4 regions of the Phormidesmis sp. 146-33 genome follow, and region 1 is predicted to be linked to each of the others. Evidence: predicted binding sites of a transcription regulator. Region 1 holds the regulator's gene; each other region holds the start of a gene.
What was found. Region 1 encodes NtcA, which controls nitrogen genes in cyanobacteria. Its sites were predicted from a motif close to TTTGTANNNNNNNNTACAAA; they were not measured.
Positions count from the first base shown of each region.

Region 1 (2,200 bases):
CCAACCTGTCCAGCCGATCGCTGAAACCAACACTACCAGCATCACCAGAGACAGCGCTGAAAAAGGAGCAATCAGCATCATCAGCAGCAGCCCCAAGAGTAAAATCATCACGATCGAATTGTTCACAACGAGCGTCTCCCAATTTAGAATCAGGTTCAGTTTAATCAAGAGAGCTAACTCAATGCCTCTAGCGATAGCAGCATTTCTGTCGCGTAATTGTTGTGAACATATGAAGAAACTTTTTGATTTATAGTCTTTTGCAAATCTTCTGAAATCACTGAATCTTCTCAAGGCGTTTGGGCTAGTGAGAATCGCAAAATCAGAAAGCGATTGCCTTCTTTTTGACCAGATTGAACCATAAAAGTTTGCGCTATGATAGCGAAGCTATTCCCTTGGATAGAACCCTTTGATGGTAGGAATCTTTAGCCATCTAGCGCAGCCTCACACAAGGGAATCAACGCTCAATCATCCATCCCTTTTGGAACGCAACCCCGGTGAGAACCCTATGGAAGAGTGGCAAAAAGATTTTTCTGAACTGTTAGAAACGATCGCGGATCACATCGAAGGCTTCTTTGTTGAAGTGTCGAGAGAAGTGACAGAAGTGGTCAACGTGTTTGTAGAGCTTTCTGACGAGCTTTCGGCACAGGCACAAAATACCTTTACAGATGAGATTGACCAATACATTAATGAGCTAGTCAACCCCGTTTTAGAAGCCTATTTTGGGTTTGAAGGCATGGTCGGAGAAGCTGCCCAACCGATGATGCAAACTGTAGAACCGCTGCTCAACCAACACCCCATCTGTGTCGGCTGTCGTCACTATCATGGGCAAGCCTACAACGGCAACGTGCTAGTCTGCGGAATGCACCCCTACGGCGTGGGAGAAGGACTAGACATCTGCCCTGATAAAGAATTGACCCGCTGGAAGTCACCCTACCTCAATTCAGAAGGTCAATTTCTATTTAGAGAAGACGATTGGTAATAGGCGAGGTGTGAAGCCTGAAATTTGTACGCCTTCAGGCTTCGCCGACTGGCTAGCGATCAGGTAAACTGCTGACTCAAGGTGACTGGATTGTGGACAGTGATCTTCTTTTTGTGAATAGAGATCATTTTGTCCTGTCGCAAGTCTCCCAGCAGACGAGTCACGGTCACCCGCGTTGAGCCGATCGCTTCTGCAATGGCTTGATGAGACAGCTTGAGGTCGATCGTGATCCCTTCTTGACTGGGCAGGCCAAAATCGCGACAGAGAATCAGCAAGAAACTCACCAGACGCGACCCCATATCTCGATGCGCCAACGTTTCGATCATCATTTCGGTTTGTAGAATTCGAGACGACAGCCCTCGCAGCATTAGCAGACAGAGTTCGGGGTTGTCTTTGAGTGCTTTTTCAACCTGCTCAATTTGAACAGACAGCAACTCAACCGATGTGAACGCAACCGCATGATAAAAGCGATCGGCGCGTTGCCCGGTGATCAGTGACAGTACCCCAAACACGCTGTTTTCTCGCAGTAAGGCAACCGTAATCTCCTCACCCGCCTCATAAACTCTCGAAAGCTTGACGGCACCTTTGACTAAAAAATAAACTCGTTCTGCGGGGTCGCCTGGAAAGAAGATCGTTTTGCCTCGCTCAAACGTCTCAACGACAGGTGGAAAGGCACCGCCCCCAATCTGGCGAAATAATGCTGCAAGTGGTCGCTCTTTGGTCACTACCATGTTCCTTGTCGAACTCGTGCTCTTAAACTCTCTTGATTGACCTGGCAACGGTTTTTACTTGGCTGTCAGATGATCTGTAAGAGATTGATGACTTTAGAACACTTAAACTTACTCTTCAAGCAGTTTTTGTGCTCGATACTACACTATTCTGCCAGGTAGTTGAATTTTTGCAGGGATTGAGCTAAGTCTCTAACAATTGCTTAAGGTTTGAGCTTAAATTCGTCGTTCATCTGAAGATTTTTAAGATCTGTTACCCATCTTAATCAGGCTGGAAGTCAATAGATTAATCAATAGATCGATTCAAAGATCAATTCAGTAATAAGCTTGTCAAAAAGTACGTTGTGAGTTGAAGATTTCAGAACGATGACCGTGTTGAAGAGCGGTATTACCCAGCGTCAAGGAGCTTAATTTACCGAAAGCTCTAGAGACTTTTAGGGTGCTGCCTTTTAGTCGAAGACATTCAACTCTTGCATTGAGAATTCATCAATCT
Region 1 is NZ_JBJPHU010000032.1:44,949-47,148, forward strand. It holds gene ACJ2PR_RS14955 (hypothetical protein) at 1-126, opposite strand, end outside; gene ACJ2PR_RS14960 (hypothetical protein) at 506-979, shown strand; gene ntcA (global nitrogen regulator NtcA) at 1,039-1,710, opposite strand.

Region 2 (2,200 bases), on a different contig from region 1:
TCCCGATGCTGCTCCAGCAAATCGATCAAGTAATGATGATAACCCCAGACGATTTTGGCGGTTGATCGCGTTAGAAAAATTGCATGATCAGAAAGCCAACTGTCATACTGCTTCTGAAATTCAATTAGCTGTTGATTGTTTGGAGCGCCATACTCAATCACATTGTTTAGATCATTCAAGGCTTTAAAGAGAATAGGATATCCTTCTAGTCGTTTGTCAAACAAAGAAGTTGTATATTTCTGCTCTAATTGTCTACTTAGCTTACGGAATTCTGTCCGTGCTTGATAGAGGGCGACAAAGAAAGAAGCCAATACTGTAATTAGCCCTGATACGATCGGTATCCACAATTCTGGCTTCATAGTCTTGTATAGATCTAATTGCAACTTCATCGGACGATATTAACAAAACGCGAATTCGATAAAGTTTTTTTGCTTCGTTGTTCACGTCTTCTGCCCCCCAACCCCCCAATTCTGGGAAGCTTTAGAGCAAGATTTTCAAATCAAAGTCCCTCACTTGTGGGGAATTTAGGGGGCTGCCCAAATTGACGACCGCAGCGAAAGATTCCGTCGAATTCGCGTTAACAAAGCATTATTACTGAATTTGCACTGAAATACGATCTCTTCAAGTTACCCGCAAGGGGTCGCTTCGAGTTACCCGCAAGGGGTCGCTTCGAGTTACCCGCAAGGGGTCGCCCCAGTTCAGTCCCAGTTGCCTTTGAGCATTTCCTTGGTTGGTGGCGATTTCGATCCAGTTGTGACTGCCAATTAATGCCAAAACTTCTCCAGGTTCACTGTCTGCATAGGTCGTTTTGCTTGGATAAGTTATGTGAGCGATCGTCACGCTCCAGTCCCTTCCCTCCACTTCTGTCCCCGGAATATTCGTAATCAGATTGCCAAAATGGTCGATCGCTTGAATCGATCCTTCAATTGTGTGATCTGTCCGAATGGGATTAGCAATGGGAAACTGCACGATCGTATCCAACTCGATCGCTCGTCCCAATTCCCTCAACGGTACGCCACTCGCCAAATATGCGCCAACCGGGGCAAAAATATCGCGTCCGTGAAAAGTCTGACTCGGAGCCAAAACGCGCCAATAATTGGGATTTGTCAACTCAACGGCGGCGACCCCTTGCGGGTAACTCGAAGAGATCGCTTTCCACTGGCTCAACACGCCACTCACCAACCCATTGTCAGGACTGACCAAAAAACCAGACTCAAGCTGAACGGCGATCGCTCGTCTCGCACTGCCCACCCCCGGATCAACGACAGCTACATGCACCGTTCCATCAGGGAAGTAAGGATAGGCATTCATGAGTTGAAATCGCGCCATCGCTACAGATTGAGGCGGAATCTGATGGGTAATATCGATCACTTGTAGATGAGGATTGACGCGAGCGATCGTCCCTTTCATCACCGCTACATACGCATCACTCAGTCCAAAATCAGTTAGAAGGGTCAGGATCATTTATCAGTAGGTTCAGTAACATTTATGTTTTTAATGTTAACTTTGGTAGCATAAGCTACGGATTATTCTACTAGCTGCTACCATTAGAGTAAGCGAAAGCTAACAGGTGACACTCTAGGAACGTTTAACATGAACAGAAATCGTAATCAAAACGCCGCGCAAACTGCCAGCGTCCACCGTGAAAACCTTCAGAAAAACCTGCAACGCCGCATCGAAGCTGCCAGAGCCAGCGGTGACACCAACCTTCTTCGACTGCTAGAAGCAGAAGCCAGCTACCTCAAGTAGTGCTTCAATCATCATTCAATTCTGCTCCTATTTAGGATTCACGCAGAGGTACAGGCTGAAAGGTTTGTGCCTCTTTTATTTTGGGCTTTTTTTGATCTTCTGTTAATCTTCTGTTTTGATCAAGTTGCAGCAGTTCTCTAGTAAGTCAGGACAGTTGAGTAGAGGACGCTTGTATACTGAATTCTAAGTTTTGTGGATGGGTTCTCAGAATTCCTTTCTCTATTTAATTTTCTAAAAAAACTTTAGAGCACGCGGAGATACTCAATGAAAGTCGCAATTACAGGGGCAACGGGATTTGTGGGCAGTCGTTTGGTAGAGCGGCTTTTGGCTGAAGGGCATCAGGTCGTTGTGTTGACGCGCAATCCTGCTAAGGCTGCTTTTCCTCAGTCGTCGAATCTCGAAATCGTTGCCTACAAACCAATTGAGGCAGGCGATTGGCAAAATGTCTTTT
Region 2 is NZ_JBJPHU010000019.1:13,665-15,864, forward strand. It holds gene ACJ2PR_RS10010 (hypothetical protein) at 1-359, opposite strand, end outside; gene ACJ2PR_RS10015 (SAM hydrolase/SAM-dependent halogenase family protein) at 622-1,464, opposite strand; gene pirA (arginine synthesis PII-interacting regulator PirA) at 1,594-1,749, shown strand; gene thyD (thylakoid membrane protein ThyD) at 2,014-2,200, shown strand, end outside.
Region 2: a site for NtcA is predicted at 1,507-1,526, ahead of ACJ2PR_RS10015 (SAM hydrolase/SAM-dependent halogenase family protein). Genes of this name have one in related genera too.

Region 3 (2,200 bases), on a different contig from region 1:
CAGAGTTGTATTTGCCAATTCTGGGCCCCAAGAAAGCCGCCCCCATCAGCGCGGCCCAACCGCCCACTGCGTGCACCACTGTCGAGCCAGCAAAATCATAGAAGCCTGCATCAGCCAGCCAGCCGCCGCCCCAGATCCAGTGACCCGTAATCGGGTAAGCAATTCCTACCAGCAGCAAACTAAAGATCAAAAAGTCAATAAATTTGATGCGTTCGGCAACTGCCCCAGAGACGATCGTCGCTGCTGTCCCGGCAAACACGAGTTGAAAGAAGAACTTGGCACCCAGCGGTACGCCTGTCCAATTTAAGGCTGAGAAAATCCCCTGGTAGGCATCTCCCATCGCCGGGCTGTTGTCAGCACCCGTGAGGAAAAAGCCGCCGCTCGTGCCCAAAAAGTTGTTGCCGTTGCTAAACATCAGTCCAAAGCCGATCGCCCAAAATGCGACGGTGGACAGGGCAAACACAATTAAGTTTTTTGCCAGCACGTTGACGGCATTTTTTTGGCGACACATGCCTGTCTCTAACATACAGAAACCCGCATTCATAAAGAAAACCAGCATTCCGGCGATCATCACCCACATGGTGTCGATGCCAATTTTGAGTTCTGCGGTGGCCTGGGAGACAGACTCGATCGTGGGCGGTGGCGTTTGGGCAATTCCAGCGTAGCCCCACAGCATCACAATGATCAGAGCAAGGGGAATGCAGGCTTGCCAAGAGGGGGTTAGCTGTTTGGCGTACCAATCGGGATTGAACCACTTGGAAGCGCGATCGAGTTTTCGCTTTTCAAGGGTTTTTTTGAGCGTTGAGCGATACATCATAACGGGACTTTGCTCGGTGAATAAACGACATCAATTTGGTAGGGCCTTCTCCTCAAGACAGGGGAGACGACAGTCCGAAATGGCTTTTCAGACCGCAGATTCAGTGTCTTGACATCATTTCTCTAAGAAGGCTTGCTCCACTGATTGCTGCGAGTAATGAAATGATTAAGGAATACTAGAAACTTCGGGGATTTGAGCACTGAGTTTTGTATCGTAGGATGCAATTCGTATAAAATTTTGAGAACTTTGGTCTCAATTCCATCCACACAATTCTTAAAGCTACTTAGTAAGTCCAAAACTAGGGCTAATCGGCTCTGCCCAACTTTGAGCCAAAATCTTCTGTAGGGAAGGCTAGCCAGGGAAGCGATCGCGCTAAAATAGTCCCATGAGCGAGAAGAATGAAAGCGTCAAAGTTGTCAGCGATAACCGTCAGGCCCGTTTCCAGTACGAGATTTTGGAGACCTATGAGGCTGGGATCGAGCTAGTTGGCACTGAGGTTAAATCGATTCGGGAAGGCAAGGTCAACCTGAGAGACGGCTTTGCCTTAGTCCGAGATGGCGAAGTGCTGCTGCTTAACGTTCATGTTTCTCCTCACCAAACTGCCAGTCAGTTTTTTAACCACGATCCGCGTCGGACTCGCAAACTGCTGCTGCATCGCAAAGAGATTCGCAAACTGGTCGGACAGGTCGAACAGCAAGGTTTAACACTGGTGCCGCTCAAGATGTACTTTAAACGCGGCTGGGTCAAAATCGTTTTGGGGCTTGCTAAAGGTAAAAAGCTGCACGACAAGCGAGAAAGCGTCAAACGTCGCGACGACCAGCGAGACATGCAGCGGGCGATGAAAAACGGCTAAAGCAACCTCTCGATAAAGTTTTTTCGCGTCGCTACTGGGTGCTTCTGCTCCCCAAGCTGCCGATTCTGGTGGAATTCAGGATAAGCGTTCTCACTCAAAGTTCTTAATTGATGCAGGATTTTGGGACGTTTCTGGCGTGCAACTCGATCGCAATCATTGTGGTAATCACGTCGATCGCCATCCCTTTTCACCAGAGCAAAATTACTTTTAGTAATCGCCCAGCCAACCCAATAGAAATCGCAGCAATCAATCATTCCTTTGTTGCTCAAGTTTGCTGCCTGGGAACGCTACGACTACTGGCCCAGACGATCGCACTTCCCCAATAGCGCCGTCTGCACTCGCATCTATTCGTTTATGCTAAATCAGGTTCTTGGCGGGCGTTATAACCTCTTGCGTCACTTGGGAGGCGGCGGCTTTGGGCAGACCTATCTTGCAGCAGAGCGGCATCTACCCGGTAACCCTCAATGTGTGGTCAAACAACTCAAACCCAAAGTGAGTGTGGACGCTTGGCAAACCGCAAGGCGACTCTT
Region 3 is NZ_JBJPHU010000149.1:9,001-11,200, forward strand. It holds gene ACJ2PR_RS32025 (ammonium transporter) at 1-817, opposite strand, end outside; gene smpB (SsrA-binding protein SmpB) at 1,203-1,670, shown strand; gene ACJ2PR_RS32035 (hypothetical protein) at 1,781-1,996, shown strand; gene ACJ2PR_RS32040 (tetratricopeptide repeat protein) at 1,929-2,200, shown strand, end outside.
Region 3: a site for NtcA is predicted at 1,023-1,042, ahead of ACJ2PR_RS32025 (ammonium transporter). Genes of this name have one in related genera too.

Region 4 (2,200 bases), on a different contig from region 1:
CTGTCAATCAAGCCATGGCCAGCGAAGCCATTCACGCCCTAGCCTTAAATACCTTTACCCCAGAAGAGTGGTCAGCCGCCGGGCAAAAGGTCTAAAATTCTAAAATTCTGATTTACCGACTATCCACCCATTCTCAGGAGAGAACATGACTCAAGTTACTCACGATCGCATCGATACGCTCGTCAAGCAAAACAAAATCATGGTGTTTATGAAGGGCAACAAGCTCATGCCCCAGTGCGGTTTTTCTAACAATGTGGTGCAAATTCTCAACACGCTGGGTGTCCCTTACGAAACCGTGGATGTGTTAGATGATCCCGAAATCCGCCAGGGTATCAAAGAATATTCAAGCTGGCCGACCATTCCCCAGGTTTACGTGAATGGAGAGTTTGTGGGCGGCTCTGACATCTTGATCGAGCTAAATCAGAAAGGCGAACTCCAACAGATGGTCGAGGTGGCTCTGGCTTCCTAAACCCCGAAGCAATCTAGCGCCTCAAAAAGCGTGACTCAAAAAGAAAGGGTGTGTCGACCGACGCACCCCTTTTACTTATCGATAGTCTGGCTGAGTCTGAGTATTGTCAAAATTAGAGCGATCGTATATGAATCGAGTAATTTCTTCTTCTAAACGATTGATCTGAATTGGCTCAAGCGTATTGCTGTGCCTGAGCGCTGAGAGATAACCATCTAAAAACAGTCGGAGGTCGTCAAACCGATACCCTCGGTTCCACAACTCTACCAAACTGTCAGATAGTCTCTGGTAGTAGCGAATCGTTTGCGTGTCTTGCAGCATAGTTAAGTGCTAGAGCGTAAATAATTCCCGAACCAATGAATAGAGTCTAAAAGGCCTGATACAGGTCTAAGTTGGTTAACTAAAGATTGTTTAATCTTAACATTAAGGGGGTCTCTGCTCCCTGCCTTTGTGAGGATCTATTGGATAGGGATTGAAATTTCTAGCTGCGATCGCCGATTATTAAAGTCTATGAAAGTCTGGGTAGCAGTCGTTACAAATCCATGACAAGTGCTTTGATACTCTGAAGAGCAAGCAGTCTGAGGATTAAGCCCCCGTGGGAGCCGTAAATATCCAAATTATCGAAGGGAACCCGCATCTGCGATCGCTACTCGGTTGGCACCTACAGCAGGCGGGACATCAAGTACATCAGTCGGCAGACCTGCATCAAGCGCGAGAGGTCTTTATCAGCCGACAACCCAATCTTGTGATTCTTGATTCAGAGTTACCAGATGGTGACGGGATTGAGTTTTGTCGATGGCTCAGGCAGCAACAGGCGATCGTTCTGATGCTTTCGGCGCGGGCTACTGAGTCCGATATTGTGGAAGGTCTGCGAGCGGGTGCAGACGACTATCTCAAAAAGCCGTTTGGGATGCAGGAATTTCTCGCCAGGGTGGAGGCGTTGACTCGTCGCAGTCGCGTGGCGGCCCCTCCGGCTCATCTCGATTATGGCGACTTGAAGATCGATCTGGTGCATCGGCGGGTGCGCTTTAAGGGTGAGTTGATCGAGTTAACGCCTCAAGAATTTAGTTTGCTTTATGTGCTGGCTCAGGCGGGGGGCAATCCGCTTAGTCGTCCAGAACTGCTGCAACGGGCCTGGCCAGATGCGATCGACAATCCCCGAACGGTTGACACCCATATTCTCTCGCTTCGCAAAAAAGTTGAGATTGATCCCCGTCAGCCGGATCTGATTCAAACGGTTCGCAATGTGGGCTATCGATTGAATCTAGAAGTCCTGAATGCGCCAACCATTCAAAATGGCAACGGTCACCGCAAAACGGTAGCTGCTCGAATGGCACTGGGCGATCGGCGGATTTAAGGAGACCTGAACATGACTCTAGAGCTGTACCAAGAAGTTGCTTTAACCCACGACTTACCAGAACATAAGCTCAGAGTCGGAGATATTGCAACGCTGGTTGACTTCGTTTCTCATCCCAAAGGTGGCGAAGCGGGTTGTGTGCTAGAAGTGTTTAATGCTGTTGGTGAATCTATTAAAGTGATCGTCGTCCCAGTTTCTACAGTAGAGGTTCTACGTCCTGACGAGATCCTAACGGTTTGCTCTTTAGCGAATTCAAGTTGATGTCAGCTGCTTGAAGTTGTTTGAGTTGTTGTGCTAACACTACAGCCGTGACGAATAGTGATAAAACTCTGCATCTTTGTTGTATCCAAGCGATTCATAAAGGGACTGAGCCGTAG
Region 4 is NZ_JBJPHU010000192.1:59-2,258, forward strand. It holds gene ACJ2PR_RS34225 (BolA/IbaG family iron-sulfur metabolism protein) at 1-95, shown strand, start outside; gene grxD (Grx4 family monothiol glutaredoxin) at 146-469, shown strand; gene ACJ2PR_RS34235 (DUF6761 family protein) at 545-787, opposite strand; gene ACJ2PR_RS34240 (response regulator transcription factor) at 1,062-1,823, shown strand; gene ACJ2PR_RS34245 (DUF4926 domain-containing protein) at 1,836-2,084, shown strand; gene ACJ2PR_RS34250 (N-acetyltransferase family protein) at 2,124-2,200, opposite strand, start outside.
Region 4: a site for NtcA is predicted at 986-1,005, ahead of ACJ2PR_RS34235 (DUF6761 family protein). Genes of this name have one in related genera too.